Regions from separate parts of the Shewanella sp. FJAT-52076 genome, predicted to be linked through region 2. Evidence: predicted binding sites of a transcription regulator. Region 2 holds the regulator's gene; each other region holds the start of a gene.
What was found. The regulator NrdR, encoded in region 2, represses ribonucleotide reductase genes. The targets are predictions, from matches to a motif close to AAACACNANATNTNGTGTTT.
Positions count from the first base shown of each region.

Region 1: nrdD (anaerobic ribonucleoside-triphosphate reductase) is a predicted target of NrdR. The motif match lies at 1,511-1,530, and genes of this name have one in related genera.
Region 3: nrdA (class 1a ribonucleoside-diphosphate reductase subunit alpha) is a predicted target of NrdR. The motif match lies at 1,934-1,953, and genes of this name have one in related genera.

Region 1 covers NZ_CP080415.1:1,512,029-1,515,309, forward strand. Annotated here, with positions in the region: gene K0H79_RS06535 (hypothetical protein) at 77-250, shown strand; gene rssA (patatin-like phospholipase RssA) at 345-1,280, shown strand; gene nrdD (anaerobic ribonucleoside-triphosphate reductase) at 1,554-3,281, shown strand, end outside.
Region 2 covers NZ_CP080415.1:1,177,935-1,181,215, reverse strand. Annotated here, with positions in the region: gene K0H79_RS05160 (riboflavin synthase) at 1-59, opposite strand, end outside; gene ribD (bifunctional diaminohydroxyphosphoribosylaminopyrimidine deaminase/5-amino-6-(5-phosphoribosylamino)uracil reductase RibD) at 97-1,239, opposite strand; gene nrdR (transcriptional regulator NrdR) at 1,293-1,742, opposite strand; gene glyA (serine hydroxymethyltransferase) at 1,847-3,100, opposite strand.
Region 3 covers NZ_CP080415.1:2,078,328-2,081,608, forward strand. Annotated here, with positions in the region: gene nrdA (class 1a ribonucleoside-diphosphate reductase subunit alpha) at 1-1,796, opposite strand, end outside; gene K0H79_RS08915 (HAD family hydrolase) at 2,212-2,841, opposite strand; gene ubiG (bifunctional 2-polyprenyl-6-hydroxyphenol methylase/3-demethylubiquinol 3-O-methyltransferase UbiG) at 2,864-3,281, opposite strand, start outside.

The DNA.
Region 1 (3,281 bases), 330 kb from region 2:
CAGCGAAATAATTGCCTTATGTTTGGGCAATTGAAAAATTAACACTCACAACGACCCTGCCGCCCCGGAGGCGCAAATGGATTTTTGGATTGCACTCGCCATCGTGATTTTTGGTTGGATGATCCCGGTGTTACACATCGGCTTATCTGACGTGGTGACTGCTCGCCAAAAGAGCTGGTGGATACTGGCAGTCACTGTGGGGTCTTGGTTTGGCTGGCTGGGTTACCTGTTCAAGGCCCGGCAACAATAGATTGTTTCCTTTCTTCCCAAGCGCTGGCACCTGCCGGCGCTTGTCGTTTATAGTCAGAGTCATTCTTGCCTTCATCTTTGCAAAGGAGTCGTAGATGAGCCAACCCCGTATTGGAATTGCCCTGGGCAGTGGTGCCGCTAAAGGTTGGGCCCACATTGGGGTATTCAATGCCCTCGATGAGCTGGGAATAAAACCCGAACGGGTCGCTGGGTGTTCTATTGGGGCCTTGGTTGGGGCAGCTTATGTTAACGGTCGCCTTAGCGACCTCGAAGCCTGGGTCAGAAGTTTTTCGAGCTGGGATGTGCTCGGACTGATGGACTTAAGCTGGCGCCGCGGCGGGCTTATTCGGGGCGAAAAGGTGTTTGATGTGATGCAAAGTCGCATCGGCAGTATGGACATTGAATCCATGTCCATGCCCTTTATTGCGGTGGCGACCGATTTGTACAGCGGCCAGGAGATCTGGTTTCGCCAGGGGGATTTGCGCCATGCGGTGAGGGCATCCTGCTCCATGCCCGGAATACTGCCGCCGGTACGTCAGGGGCACAGATGGCTGGTGGACGGCGCCGTGGTGAACCCTGTGCCCGTGTCAGCCTGTCGTGCACTTGATGTGGATTTGGTGATTGCAGTCGATTTGGATGGACAGCGCCGCAGCCGTATTCAGGCGGTGCCGGTTGACCTTCGCAGTGAGGCCATCAGTCCTCAGGAAGAAACCCGGGCCCTTGCCGAGCAAGAGGGTGGCTTTATGGACCTCTTTGCCCGCGGCCGCGACTATATTGCCAGCCTGTCGGACAAATTTGCCCTTGGCACCCGGGACGATCCCGGCATGCTGGCGGTAATGAATCAGTCCATGGAGATAGTGCAGCAACGGCATAAGAGGGCGCGCCTGATGGGCGACCCGCCCGATGTGTGTTTGGTACCCAAGGTCGCCGATATAGGCACCATGGAGTTCCACCGCGCTGCCGAGGCCATCGATGCGGGCTACAGCGCAGTGATGGCCCAGGCCCATTTGCTGGAAGCCGCCCTCGGATAATCCCATTTTTTCTGCCTAAACGCCGCCACTCATTCGATGAGTTTGGCGGCTTTTTTGTGCCTGCCTAATGGTGATTTTTCTTCCGGTCAAGGGGCTAAATCGTGAAAGAGTTACCTGCCACAGGTTTTCAAAAAGGGGAAATTTATCTTTTTCCCAAACATGATCCATATCAAGGTATCGGTCTGGTATTTATCGCCTAATACACTACATTTTGTATCTGGATAAAAAATAAGCTCAACATATAGTGATTGGGTAAACAGAGAGGACCTGTATATGCCAGTGGTTATCAAGCGGGATGGTTGCCGCGCAGCCTTTGATGAAACCCGGTTGCGGGATGCTGTTATTGCAGCCCAGGGCGCAGCCGGTGTCGAGGATAAAGACTATGCGGCCACGGTGGCTTCGGTGGTGGCAGCCGAGGTGGAACAGCGCGACGAAGTTGCTATCCACGAGCTGCAGGATGCGGTGGAAAACTGCCTGATGTCCGGTCCCTATAAAGAGGTTGCCCGTCACTATATCGAGTATCGCCACGACAGAGACGTGTGCCGTGAAGCGACCAGCCGACTGAATCTGGAAATTCGTTCTCTGGTGGAGCAAACCAATGCGGCGCTGCTGCATGAAAACGCCAATAAAGATTCCAAGGTGATCCCGACCCAACGTGACTTGCTCGCCGGTATTGTGGCGCGTCACTACGCCAAGCGCCACATATTGCCCAAGGCGGTGGTGGCGGCCCATGAGGCGGGAGAGATCCATTATCACGATCTGGATTACTCGCCCTTTTTCCCCATGTTCAACTGCATGTTGATTGACCTTGCCGGCATGTTGACCAAGGGCTTTAAGATGGGCAACGCCGAAATCGAGACGCCCAAGTCCATTTCCACCGCTACAGCGGTTACTGCGCAGATCATCGCCCAGGTGGCCAGCCACATCTATGGCGGTACCACCATCAATCGCATCGATGAAGTGCTGTCGCCCTATGTGGCCAAGAGCTACGACAAACACTACCAAACTGCGCTGCATTGGGGCATTACCGATGCCGTGGCCTATGCCCGTGCCCTGACGGAAAAAGAGTGTCACGATGCCTTCCAGTCGCTGGAATACGAGGTGAACACCCTGCATACGGCCAACGGACAGACCCCCTTTGTTACCTTTGGCTTTGGTCTGGGCACCAGTTGGGAGTCGCGGCTTATTCAGCAGTCCATTCTCAAGGTGCGGATGGCGGGACTGGGTAAAAACCGCAAGACAGCGGTATTCCCCAAACTGGTATTTGCCATCCGTGATGGCATCAACCACAAAGCAGGCGACTGCAACTACGATATCAAGCGCTTGGCACTCAAGTGCGCCACCGAGCGCATGTATCCGGATATTCTCAACTACGAGCAAGTGGTACGGGTCACCGGGTCATTCAAAACCCCCATGGGCTGTCGCAGCTTCCTCGGGGTGTATGAAAAAGACGGCGAAATGGAGCATGAAGGCCGAAATAACCTGGGTGTGGTCAGTCTTAACCTGCCACGTATCGCCATTGAAGCAGATGGCGATGAGAATCGCTTCTATGCCCTGCTCGGGGAGCGCTTGCAGGTGGCACGCCAGGCACTGGACAGCCGTATCGAACGTCTGAAAGGGGTTAAGGCCCGAGTTGCACCCATTTTGTATATGGAAGGGGCATGCGGCGTGCGCCTGCGTCCGGACGATGATATTGAGCCTATTTTCAAAAATGGCCGCGCGTCCATCTCCCTTGGATACATAGGTCTGCATGAAACCGTCAATGCTCTTTATGGCACGAAGGAGCATGTGTACGACTCAGAGCTGCTGCGGCAAAAGGCCGTTGCCATCGTAGCGCGCCTCAAGCAGGCCACCGAGCAGTGGAAGCAGGAAACCGGCTACGGCTTCAGCCTCTACAGTACACCCAGCGAAAGCCTGTGCAGCCGTTTTGCCAAGCTGGATATCAAGGCCTTTGGCCTGATACAAGGGGTGACTGACAAGGGCTATTACACCAACAGTTTC
Region 2 (3,281 bases):
TCGCCCTTGCGATCGATTCGTCTTAAATGGCCTACGGCTTCAATGATCCCGGTAAACATAAATCCTCTTTAGGCTCGATGCAGCGGCTGCTGACGCTCAGGCCACAGTGAAGGTAAAGCGCCAATCCTGGCCCAGTTTGCGCTCATCAATAAGCTTAAGACCCGGCAACTCGGCCATGGTCTGATAATCAGGCAGCTGCAGCATATCGCGGCCATGGCTGCCAAGGAGCTTGGGTGCCTGATACAGCACCAGCTCATCACAAAGTCCTGCGGCGATAAAAGCGCCGGCGAGGGTACCGCCGGCTTCCACAAGCACCCGGTTGCAGTTTTCACCGAGGTGTTTAAGCAGCGCGGCAAGGTCAATACGGCCATCACCACCCGGCAGGGTCAAACAGGTGACAAAGTCCGGCAATGAATGCAAAAAATGGGCATCGTAGGGCTCAGCGGATACCAGTAAAATCGGGCCGGCAATACCGAACAGTTTGGCATCGGCGCTCATGCGCCGCTGGCTGTCGAGCACAACCCGGATAGGCTGGATAAGCTCGGCTTCCGTCAGGCTTGCCGCCAGACTGCCAAGCTCACCATGGCGCACATTGAGGCTGGGGTCATCCAGCAGTACGGTATCGATGCCGGTGATCAGAGCACAGGACATGGCGCGCAGCCTTTGCACGTCACGGCGCGCCTCGGGCCCGGTGATCCATTTGGACTCACCGCTGGAGAGCGCGGTTTTACCATCAAGGCTTGCCGCCACTTTTACGCTAACGAACGGGCAGCCACGCTCCATTCGCGATAAAAAGCCCGGGTTCAGTGCCCGCGCTTCGGCTTCCATCAAGCCGTGGGCCACCTCGATACCGGCGTCCTGGAGCAGCTTAAGCCCCCTGCCCGCCACCTGCGGATTCGGGTCGGTCATGGCGACAACAACACGTCTTAAACCATTATCAATCAGCGCCTTGGCACAGGGCGGAGTGCGGCCATAATGGCTGCACGGCTCGAGGGTGACATAGGCTGTGGCGCCTTGGGCGCGGTCTCCGGCTTGTCTCAGTGCATGCACTTCGGCGTGGGGGCCACCGGCGCGGACATGCCAGCCTTCACCTACGATATCACCGGCGTCATTCACTATCACGCAGCCCACATTGGGATTGGGGCGGGTGGTGTACTGGCCACGTTTGGCCAGCATGATGGCGCGGGCCATCATGGCATGGTCATGTGGAGAAAACTGGCTGGTGACGGATGTGCTCATGGATGATTGCCGCGCTGCTGTCTTTTCTGAAACCCTGATTGTTGCTGATGTGCTTATTTCTGCAGTCTGGCGATGGCTTCACCAAACTCAGATACGTCTTCAAAGGCGCGGTAAACTGAGGCAAAGCGGATATAGGCCACTTTATCCAGCTCAATCAGGCTATCCATCATCAGGTTGCCAATCATCTCTGAGGGGATTTCCCGCTCGCCGGTGGCGCGCAGGGTCGACTTAATCTTGTTCATCGCCTGGTCAATCTGATCGATGGACACGGGGCGTTTTTCCACGGCTTTGAGCATGCCGCTGCGCAGCTTTTCATCATCGAATGGCTGACGGGTACCATCACGCTTAATCACCCTTGGCATCACAAGTTCTGCGCCTTCAAAGGTGGTAAAACGCTCGTGGCATTCGGTGCACTCCCGCCGACGCCTGACCTGATGCCCTTCTCCCACCAGACGGGAGTCGATCACCTTGGTGTCGGTTGCGTTGCAAAATGGACAGTGCATGGGGCCTCCTGGCGTGCTGATTGAAGGGCAAAATGGAACCGCAATACAAATAAAAATGGCCGCTATTGCAGCGGCCATGAGTGTATCCTATTCAGGTTAAAAGGTTAACCGTAAACAGGGAAACGAGCGCACAGTTCCAGTACCTGACCTTTCACGCGTGCAATCACGCTCTCATCTTTGGCATTGTCCAGTACATCACAGATCCAGTGTGTCAGCTCACGGGCTTCAGCTTCTTTAAAGCCGCGGCGGGTGATGGCTGGAGTACCGATACGGATACCGGAGGTGATGAAAGGAGAACGAGGATCGTTCGGCACTGAGTTTTTGTTCACAGTGATGTTGGCAGCGCCCAGAGCCGCGTCGGCTTCTTTACCGGTCAGGTCACGGCCAATAAGGTCAACCAGCATCAGGTGATTGTCGGTACCGCCGGATACAATCTTATAACCGCGCTCGAGGAACACTTCCACCATGGCTTTGGCGTTGGTCACAACCTGCTGCTGGTACACCTTGAATTCAGGCTCCAGCGCTTCTTTGAAGGCTACCGCTTTACCGGCGATAACGTGCATCAATGGGCCGCCCTGACCACCTGGGAATACCGCTGAATTCAGCTTCTTGTACAGGTCTTCGTCATTGGCAGCAGACAGGATGATACCGCCACGTGGACCGGCCAGGGTCTTGTGAGTGGTAGAAGTCACAACGTGAGCGTGTGGAACCGGGTTTGGATACACACCGGCGGCCACGAGACCAGCCACGTGGGCCATGTCCACGAACAGGTAAGCGCCAATCTTGTCGGCGATTTCACGCATGCGGGCCCAGTCAACGATGCCAGAGTAGGCAGAGAAACCGCCAATCATCATCTTTGGCTTGTGCTCAACGGCCAGACGCTCCATTTCGTCGTAGTCAATCTTGCCGGACTCGTCGATGCCGTAAGGAATGATGTTGTACAGTTTGCCAGAGAAGTTTACCGGTGAGCCGTGGGTCAGGTGACCACCGTGGGCCAGGTTCATGCCCAGTACAGTGTCGCCTGGCTGCAGCAGGGTCATGTACACGGCGCTGTTGGCCTGTGAGCCGGAGTGTGGCTGTACGTTGGCGAAAGTGGCACCGAAGAGTTCTTTGGCGCGCTCGATGGCCAGGGTTTCCACGATGTCGACATACTCACAACCACCATAGTAACGCTTGCCAGGGTAACCTTCGGCGTACTTGTTGGTCAGCTGTGACCCCTGAGCCTGCATCACGCGGGGAGAGGTGTAGTTCTCGGAGGCAATCAGCTCGATATGCTCTTCCTGGCGAAGGGTTTCGTCTTCAATCGCCTTGAACAGCTCGGGATCATAGTCGGCAATATTCATGGTCTTCTTCAGCATTGGTCACTCCAGCTGGCAAATCTTATAGGTAGGGTTGCGCGGTATTCTACTCTGCAATTGATCACAATCCCAGCCGCAATATGATGAAAATCCCTCTCTGTGCCGATGACTGTGTTTCATCATCAAAACAACCCGTAACGGGATGGGATTTCACATCGCCATCTGGAGAATAGTGCCCCGA
Region 3 (3,281 bases), 900 kb from region 2:
CAATCCAGATGCAGCGGCTCATTGCAAATCTTGTCCAGATCGCGCTTATAGGTGTCGATTGGCAGAATACCCTGAGAATAAGTGGTCTCATGGAACGCCGGGCAGGCACCTTTTTCCTTGGCCAGATTCATAGAGGCTTTCAGCAGGTTAAACTGAATGGCTTCAAAGGTCTTGTGGGTCAGGTTGTTGGCACTGCCATCTGAGTATTTTTTGCCGTTCTTGGCCAGGTAGTTGGCAAAGTTAATCACACCGATACCCAGAGTACGACGATTCATGGAGCCGAGCTTGGCTGCCTTGATAGGGTAGTCCTGATAGTCCAGCAGGCTATCGAGGGCACGTACCGCCAAGTCTGACAAACCTTCCAGCTCTTCAAGGTTCTCGATGGCGCCCAGGTTCAGTGCCGACAGGGTACACAGGGCAATTTCACCATTGGTATCATCGACGCTGTCCAGTGGTTTGGTTGGCAGCGCAATTTCCAGACACAGGTTTGACTGGCGGATAGGCGCAACGCTTGAGTCAAATGGGCTGTGGGTGTTGCAGTGATCCACGTTCTGCACATAGATACGACCGGTAGAAGCACGCTCCTGCATCATCAGTGAAAACAGTTCAACGGCCTTGAGCGACTTCTTACGGATGCTCGGGTCTTGCTCGTACTTGGTGTACAGGCGCTCGAATTCGTCCTGATCTTCAAAGAAGGCATCGTACATACCAGGCACGTCTGATGGACTGAACAGCGTGATGTTCTCACCCTTGATCAGGCGCTGATACATGAGTTTGTTGAGCTGCACACCATAGTCCAGATGACGGATACGGTTGTCTTCCACGCCGCGGTTATTCTTCAGTACCAGCAGCGACTCCACTTCCAGGTGCCAGATTGGGTAGAACAGCGTTGCCGCGCCGCCGCGTACACCGCCCTGGGAGCAGGACTTCACCGCAGTCTGGAAATATTTGTAGAAGGGCAGGCAGCCGGTGTGGAAGGCCTCACCGCCACGGATTGGGCTACCCAGGGCACGGATACGGCCTGCATTCACGCCGATACCGGCGCGCTGGCTCACGTACTTCACGATGGAGGACGCGGTGGCGTTGATAGAATCCAGACTGTCACCGCACTCAATCAGTACGCAAGAGCTGAACTGACGGGTAGGGGTACGTACACCGGACATGATGGGTGTAGGCAGGGAAATCTTGAAAGTAGATACCGCATCATAGAAGTCTTTTACGTACTTCAGGCGGGTCTCTTTTGGATAACCGGCAAACAGGCAGGCCGCAACCAGGATGTAGAGGAACTGGGCGCTCTCGTACACTTCGTGGGTGACGCGGTTTTGAACCAGGTATTTGCCTTCCAGCTGCTTCACGGCGGCGTATGAGAAGTTCATATCACGCCAGTGGTCGATGTAGCTGTCTAAAACGTCCAGTTCTTCTTTGGTGTAGTCTTCGAGGATGTGGCGGTCGTACTTGCCCATCTCAACCAGTTTGACCACATGGTCATACAGCTTTGGCGGCTCGAACTGGCCGAACGCTTTTTTGCGAAGATGGAATACAGCCAAGCGGGCGGCCAGAAACTGATAGTCCGGAGACTCGGGAGAGATCAGATCCGCAGCAGCTTTAATAATTGTTTCGTGGATGGCTTCGGTAGGGATGCCTTCAAAAAACTGCAGGTGTGAACGCAGTTCTACTTCAGAAACGGAAACATTTTTTAAGCCCTTGGCTGCCCAGGTAACCACGCGGTGGATTTTGTCGAGATCGATCTGCTCGCGTTCGCCACTGCGTTTTGTGACTGTCATGTTGCTATTCATTGAAGATAGGCCTTTATAGATTGGTATTGCCCTACATATCCATGTAAACAATCGTGCCATGCGCCCCGAACCAGCGCTTTATACTGGCACAACAAGCGTTTCGGGGTGGACACTTCTAGTGTGTCTGATTGCTACCAATACACAAGATATGGTGCTTATTAAAAGTTAAGATACAAGATAGTGAGGTAAGAGGGCATTTGCAAGTAAGAATTCGATGAAGAACTTGTGGATATCTTGAGGAAAAAAACCAACGTTAGTGTCGACTAACTTCCCAGCTCAATTTCCGTGTGCCATGTCGTTAATATGACACTTTTTTGACCCTGTCAGTGAAACGAATCGATCGCTTATCTTGCAAGCGATCGATTCATGATCCCTTGACAGTCACACTGCCGGCGTAACGAGCTTCAAACCCGCCTTAAAGGTGAGCAATCAAATCCTGAGGTTGCTTCAAATGTATATCGATTGGCCAATCATCGGCTTCATCGAGTGATGACAGATAACCCCAGGAAGCCAGTACTGAAACCATGCCGGCCTTGCGCGCCGCTTCCATGTCGCGTTTTGCATCCCCAAGATATAAGAGGTGTCCGGCTTTTCGTCCCAGATATGATGCGCCAAGTAACATGGGGGCTGCATCGGGTTTCCCCCGGGTGACAGTATCGCCACTGATAAGCGTGGTGCATTGCTGAGCAAGACCGAGTCTGTCCAACAACGGTCTTGCGTAGCGGGCAGCTTTATTGGTGACAATGCCCCAGGGAATTTGCCGACTGTTTAAATGGTCAAGCAACAGCGTCATTCCGGGAAACAGCTTGGCTTCAGTGCCGTTCACCTTAGCGTAGTGCGCTAAAAGCGCCTGCTGTACCTGTGTGGCTACAGCATCTTCAAGGCCAGGCTGCGCGGCTTTTACCAAGGCAAGGCTGCCGTGGGATGCTATGTGGCGCATTCGGTCCTGCTCCGCTTTGGAAAAACCAAAGTCATCCAGAGCAAGGTTGAGTGCTGCCACCAAATCCGGCGCTGTATCTACCAGAGTGCCATCAAGGTCAAACAACACTCCCCCCACTGATAGACGCTCACTCAAGGGGTTTTACCGTTGCAATCATGTAATTGACTTCAACACTGTTGGTATAGCGGAAAGTGCCGGTGATCGGGTTGTAGGTCACACCGGTGGCGTCTTTACAGAGAAGTTCGGTTTGGTCGACCATGGCGATAAGCTCAGAAGGGCGAATGAATTTGCCGTGATCGTGTGTTCCCACAGGTAGCATTTTCAGCAGGTATTCGGCACCGAGAATGGTTTCCACATAAGAGCGCAAGTTGCGGTTAATGGTGGAGAAGAACACATACCCACCCGGTTTGACCATGTCACAGCAGGCGGCTATCACCGACAGGGGATCCGGAACGTGCTCGAGCATTTCCATACAAGTGACCACATCATAGGCTTCTTTATTGGACTCTCTGTGCTCTTCTGCAGTGCAGCGCTCATAATTGAGG